Regions from separate parts of the Clostridium lamae genome, predicted to be linked through region 2. Evidence: predicted binding sites of a transcription regulator. Region 2 holds the regulator's gene; the other holds the start of a gene.
What was found. The regulator HrcA, encoded in region 2, represses chaperone genes, less so after heat shock. The targets are predictions, from matches to a motif close to TGTTAGCACTCNNNNNNNNNGAGTGCTAACA.
Positions count from the first base shown of each region.

Region 1: a site for HrcA is predicted at 1,606-1,636, ahead of groES (co-chaperone GroES). Genes of this name have one in related genera too.

Region 1 is NZ_JASCQJ010000001.1:169,931-173,371, forward strand. It holds gene QK892_RS00750 (4Fe-4S dicluster domain-containing protein) at 1-1,031, shown strand, start outside; gene QK892_RS00755 (hypothetical protein) at 1,125-1,298, shown strand; gene groES (co-chaperone GroES) at 1,681-1,965, shown strand; gene groL (chaperonin GroEL) at 1,980-3,441, shown strand, end outside.
Region 2 is NZ_JASCQJ010000005.1:106,090-109,530, forward strand. It holds gene hemW (radical SAM family heme chaperone HemW) at 1-922, shown strand, start outside; gene hrcA (heat-inducible transcriptional repressor HrcA) at 1,107-2,138, shown strand; gene grpE (nucleotide exchange factor GrpE) at 2,155-2,808, shown strand; gene dnaK (molecular chaperone DnaK) at 2,867-3,441, shown strand, end outside.

The DNA of each region.
Region 1 (3,441 bases), on a different contig from region 2:
ATGCTATAGCAGAAGTAATGAGACCTTGTAAGAGAGTTTGTCCTACAGGAGCATTAGATATAAATGAAAATGATAGAAGAGCTATTATAAAAGAAGAAATTTGTGTTAACTGTGGTAGTTGTATGACAGCTTGTCCTTTTGGAGCTATATCTGATAAGAGTTTAATAGTTCCAGTAGCAAAGAGACTTGCAAGAGGAAGAAAAATGCATGCTATTGTTGCTCCAGCAATTGCAGGACAGTTTGGGCCTAAAGTTAGTTATGGAAAAATTAAAAATGCTATCAAAAAATTAGGCTTTGAAGATATGTTAGAGGCAGCATGTGGAGCGGATGCAGTAACTGTACATGAAAGTAATGAATTTGTAGAAAGAATGGAAAATGGAGATAAGTACATGACTAACTCTTGTTGTCCAGGATTCTTAAATTATATAGAAAAAACTATGCCATCAGAAATAGAAAAAGTTTCTGGCACAGTATCACCAATGATAGCAACAGCTAGATACATTAAGAGTATTGACCCAGATTCTAAGGTTGTATTTATAGGACCTTGTACTGCAAAGAAAAATGAAGCGGTTAGAAAGTCTGTAAAGGGTGCTGTAGATTATGTACTAACATTTGAAGAACTTTTAGCTTTATTTAGTGCTTTCGAAATAGATGTAGAAGAATGTGAAGAGGAAGTAGTTGATGAAGCATCAATTTATGGAAGAGGATTTGGAGCTCATGGAGGGTTAACAGCAGCTATTGAAAACTATATTAGAAGTCAAGGTTTAGAAGTTAGCTTTACTCCAGTAAAAGTTTCTGGTGGAATTGAAATAAAGAAAGCTATGACTATGGCTAAGGTTGGAAGATTACAAGGTAACTTTATTGAGGGAATGATGTGTGAAGGTGGATGTATAAATGGAGCAGGAACTATATCTACCCCATTTAAATCAAAAACAACATTTAACAAGATAAATGCCCAAGCATCTAGAAAATCGGTTATGGATAATGAAAAAATAAAAGAATATGAAAGTATTGATTTAGAAAGAAGATAGTGTAATGTGATAAAGCACAGTGAGAATGTAAGTTATTGTGGCAAAACATTCTCACTTTTTATACTATCTTACTTGTTACTAATTGGAGTAATAATGTATAAGTTAATTAAAAGTATTAGAAGTGATTTATCTAAGGTACTCCTATTAACGTTGATAGGATATTTAGTACAATCATTTTTTAATATTAGCGTAGTAATGGTAGCGCCGATTTTTTGGATATTTTTAGGCGTTTGTGCCAAAGAAAAAGATAGTAGATTATATAGATAGATTTGGTAATAACATATATAATAATTGGAAATAGTAATAATAGTTCAAATTACTTATATAAAGTTATTTAGTATAAACATAATTATATATTATGGTAATTATTTTATAGCATGATTTTAGCGTGAAAAAAGCAGTCATAAGTATTGATAATACACATATAATAAAAGGGTCTATAAAATAAAGAAAATAGATATAAATTTAAGAAAATAGAAAATAATTCATGTAAAATGGTAATATTTATTAATTTTAGAGGAAAAATATAAAGATTACAGTTTGAAAAATGCATATTAAAATATTATTATAAACTTGTTAGCACTAATTGATGATGAGTGCTAATATAAAAGGGTAATAATTTTAGTTATATAATAGGAGGGATTTTTTTATGAATATCAAACCACTAGCAGATAGAGTAGTAATTAAAAAATTAGAAGCAGAGGAAACTACTAAAAGTGGAATAGTTTTAACAGGTACTGCAAAGGAAAGACCACAAGAAGCTGAAGTTGTTGCTGTTGGACCAGGAGCTATTGTAGATGGAAATAGAATAGCAATGGAAGTAAAAGTGGGTGATAAGGTACTTTATTCAAAATACGCAGGAACTGATGTTAAGGTTGATGGCGAAGAGTACACTATTTTAAAACAAGATGATATTTTAGCAATAGTTGAATAAGGGAGGAATAAATTATGGCAAAGATGATTAAATTTAGCGAAGATGCTAGAAGAGCAATGCAAGTTGGTGTTGATACATTAGCTGATACTGTTAAAGTTACATTAGGACCAAAAGGAAGAAATGTTGTATTAGATAAGAAGTTTGGAGCACCTTTAATAACTAATGATGGTGTTTCAATTGCAAGAGAAATAGAATTAGAAGATCCATATGAAAATATGGGAGCTCAATTAGTTAAAGAAGTTGCAACAAAAACTAATGATGTAGCAGGGGATGGTACTACTACAGCAACTTTATTAGCACAAGCAATAATTAGAGAAGGATTAAAGAATGTTACAGCAGGAGCTAACCCAATATTAATTAGAAATGGTATTAAGATGGCTGTTGATAAGGCTGTTGATGAAATTAAGAAAATCTCTAAACCTGTTAATGGAAAAGAAGACATTGCAAGAGTAGCAGCAATTTCTGCATCAGATGAAGAAGTTGGTAAATTAATATCTGATGCTATGGAAAAAGTAGGTAACGAAGGTGTTATCACTGTTGAAGAATCAAAATCAATGGGAACTGAACTAGATGTAGTTGAAGGTATGCAATTTGATAGAGGATATGTATCAGCTTATATGGTGACAGATACAGAAAAAATGGAAGCTGTATTAGACAATCCACTTATATTAATAGCAGATAAGAAAATTTCAAATATACAAGAATTACTTCCAATATTAGAGCAAATAGTTCAACAAGGTAGAAAATTACTTATTATAGCAGAAGATGTTGAAGGCGATGCAATGACTACATTAATAGTTAATAAGTTAAAAGGAACTTTCACATGTGTAGCTGTAAAGGCACCAGGATTCGGAGATAGAAGAAAAGAAATGCTTCAAGATATAGCTATATTAACAGGTGGTACAGTTATATCAGAAGAGCTTGGTATAGACATAAAAGAAGTAACTTTAGATATGCTTGGAAAATGTGAAAGTGTAAAAGTTACTAAAGAAAATACTACTATAGTTAATGGAAAAGGAAGTAGTGAAGCTATTAAAGAAAGAGTTTCTCAAATAAAAGCTCAAATAGAAGAAACTACTTCAGAATTTGATAAAGAAAAATTAACTGAAAGATTAGCAAAACTTGCTGGTGGAGTTGCAGTAATTAAAGTAGGTGCTGCTACAGAAACAGAATTAAAAGAAAAGAAATTAAGAATAGAAGATGCTTTAGCAGCTACAAAGGCAGCTGTTGAAGAAGGTATAGTTCCAGGTGGTGGAGCTGCTTATGCTAATATTATAAGTGAAGTAAATACAGTAACTTCAGATATACCAGACACTCAAGTTGGTATCAATATTATAGTAAGAGCATTAGAAGAACCAATGAGACAAATAGCAACTAATGCTGGTCTTGAAGGCTCAGTTATTATTGAGCATGTAAAGGGATGTGAAGCAGGAGTTGGTTATGATGCTTTAAGAAATGAATATGTAAATATGATTA
Region 2 (3,441 bases):
AATAGTTAAACTTTTAAAATCTATAAATAAGCTTAACCTTACTGAAAATATGGAGTTTACAATGGAATGTAATCCAGGTGCCTTGGAAGAGGAGAAGTTAAAAGCTATACTAAATGGTGGAGTAAATAGAATTAGTATGGGACTTCAGGCCGTTCAAAATTCATTGTTAAAGGACATTGGAAGAATTCATAGCTATAAGCAGTTTGAGGAAAACTTTAATTTGGCAAGAAAAGTAGGCTTTAAAAATATAAATGTAGACTTAATGTTTGGTCTTCCAAATCAAAAGGTTGATGAATGGAAGGAATCTTTAGAAGTAATTGCTAGACTAAATCCAGAGCATATTTCTGCATATAGCTTAATTATTGAAGAAGGAACAGCTTTTTATAAGCTTTGGGAAAAAGATAAGCTGATTTTACCTTCTGAAGATGAAGAAAGAACTATGTATGAGATAACTAAGGGAATATTAACTAAATACGGATATCATCAATATGAGATATCTAATTATTCTAAAGAAGGATTTGAATGTTATCACAACAAAGTTTATTGGAAATCTGATGAATATTTAGGTCTTGGATCTGCATCTACATCTTTTATAGATGGTAAAAGAATTAAAAATATAGAGAATGTAAAAGAATATATAGATAAAATTAATTCTGGAGAAGAAGTAATAGAGGAGACAACTATAAATACTTTAGAGGATAGTATGGAAGAGTTTGTCTTTATGGGGTTAAGAATTCTTAGTGGAATAAGCGTAAGTGAGTTTAAGGAGAGATTTGGGGTAAATATTGAAAGTATATATAAAGAAGTTATTGATAAAAATATAAATAAAAAATTACTGGTATTAGAAAATGATAAATTAAGATTAACTGAAAAAGGAGTAGAGTTATCTAACTCAGTAATGAGTGATTTTATATTATCTTAAATCGGATAGAAATATTAAGATATATTTAGAAAAATAAAGAAAATAAAGAATAATTTAATAAATTAAAACGAGATTATTTATTTTGTAAATAAATGAAATTGACAAAAAACTTAATAAGGAATATATTGATATTGTAGTCATTAGCACTCGATGATATTGAGTGCTAACAGATAGAGGTGATAATATGGCTATTGATGAAAGAAAAATAAAAATACTACAAGCTATCATTAATGACTATATCATAACTGGGGAACCAGTAGGCTCAAGAACAATAGCTAAGAGATATGACTTAGGAGTCGGGTCAGCTACAATTAGAAATGAAATGGCTGATTTGGAGGAAATGGGTTATTTAGAGCAACCTCACACTTCAGCAGGTAGAGTACCTTCCAATAAAGGTTATAGATTATATGTAGATGAATTAATGGGTACTGGAAGGCTAACTAAGGATGAAGAATTAAAAATTAAAGAATATTTAATTAATTCTGCAATGTATGAGGTAGATAAGATAGTAAAAGAAGCTTGTTCACTTCTTTCAGAACTAACAAATTTAACTACAGTAGTACAGACTCCTTCAGTAAGAAGTAGTTATATTAAATCAATTCAATTACTTCCGATTGATAATTATAATTTGGTTTCAGTTATAGTTGCAGATAGCGGTGTTATTAAAAATCATAGAATAAGAGTAAATAACATGCCAGAGCCTGAGACTATTCAAATGATAAATAATGCTTTAAATGTTAGACTTAGAAACCTAACTATTGAAGAAATTAATTTAGAAGTAATAAATAATCTTAAGCATGAACTTAAAGGTTTTGATGAAGTATTTAATGGTCTTCTACCAGCTTTATATGAAACTTTAAAGGAGTCTAATAATACAGAAGTATTCGTTCAAGGTGCAACTAATATATTTAATTATCCTGAGTACAATAATATTGAAAAGGCAAAGGAGATATTATCTTTAATAAATGATAGAGATAATCTATTAGATTTAATTGAACCTGGTACTGATATTACTATTAAAATTGGAGAAGAGAATTTCTTCCCAGAAGCAAAAGATTGCTCTATTATATCAGCTGAATATTCTGTAGATGGTAGACCTATTGGAAAGATTGGATTAATTGGACCAAAGAGAATAAATTATTCGAAGGTTGTAGCAATTATGAATGAAGTTATGAAAGAACTTAACAAAAGTTTAAAAAATCAAATTATAGAATAAGAGATGAGGTGTTTTTGTGGAGGATATAAAGGAGAGATTAGATAACCAAGTTGATTCAGAAGAAACTATTGAGGTTACTAATGAAATTGAAACTGAGATAATTGATGAATCAAATTCAGATATCGAATCAGATTCAGTAAATTCTTCAGACGATATGGCAGAGGGCTCTTCAGATGATATAGTTGAAGAAAATAATGATAAGGAAAATGAATTAAATATTATGCGTAAGTTAAAAGATGAAAATAAGAAATTAACAAATGAAGTAGATGCTTTAAAAGAAAGATTACTTAGATTAACAGCAGAATATGATAATTATAGAAAAAGAACTTCTAAAGAAAAAGAAGGTATATATACAGATGCTTGTACAGACGTTTTAAAAGAAATGGTACCAGTACTTGATAACTTGGAAAGAGCGATTTCTGTAGAAGGTAGTGTTGAAGATATTAAAAAAGGAATAGAAATGACTATTAAGGGTTTTAAAACATCTTTTGAAAAATTAGGTGTAGAAGAAATAGATGCTGATGGTGAATTCGATCCAAATTATCACCAAGCAGTAATGCATATACAAGATGAAAATCTTGGAGCAAATTCAATAGCAGAAGTATTCCAAAAGGGATATAAAAGAGGCGATAAAGTAATTAGATATACCGTTGTAAAGGTAGCTAATTAAATTTAAGACATATTACAAAACTTTTATATAGAAGATATATTTAGGAGGAAAATAAATTATGGGAAAAATAATAGGAATTGACTTAGGAACAACTAACTCATGTGTAGCTGTTATGGAAGGTGGAGAACCAGTTGTAATCAGTAACTCAGAAGGTGCTAGAACTACTCCATCAGTAGTTTCATTCCAAGCGAATGGAGAAAGATTAGTAGGACAAATCGCAAAAAGACAAGCGATTACTAATCCAGATAAGACAGTAATCTCAATTAAGAGACACATGGGAACAAATTACAAGGTTAATATAGATGGAAAAGATCATTCACCACAAGAAATATCAGCAATGATACTTCAAAAAATTAAAGCAGATGCTGAAAGCTATTTAGGAGAAAGTGTAACTCAAGCAGTTATAACAGTTCCTGCATATTTTAATGACTCTGAAAGACAAGCAACTAAAGATGCTGGTAGAATAGCTGGGTTAGAAGTTTTAAGAATAATAAACGAACCAACAGCAGCTGCATTAGCATATGGATTAGATAAAATGGACACTAACCAAAAGATATTCGTTTATGACTTAGGTGGTGGTACATTTGACGTATCTATCCTAGAACTTGGTGATGGTGTATTCGAAGTTTTATC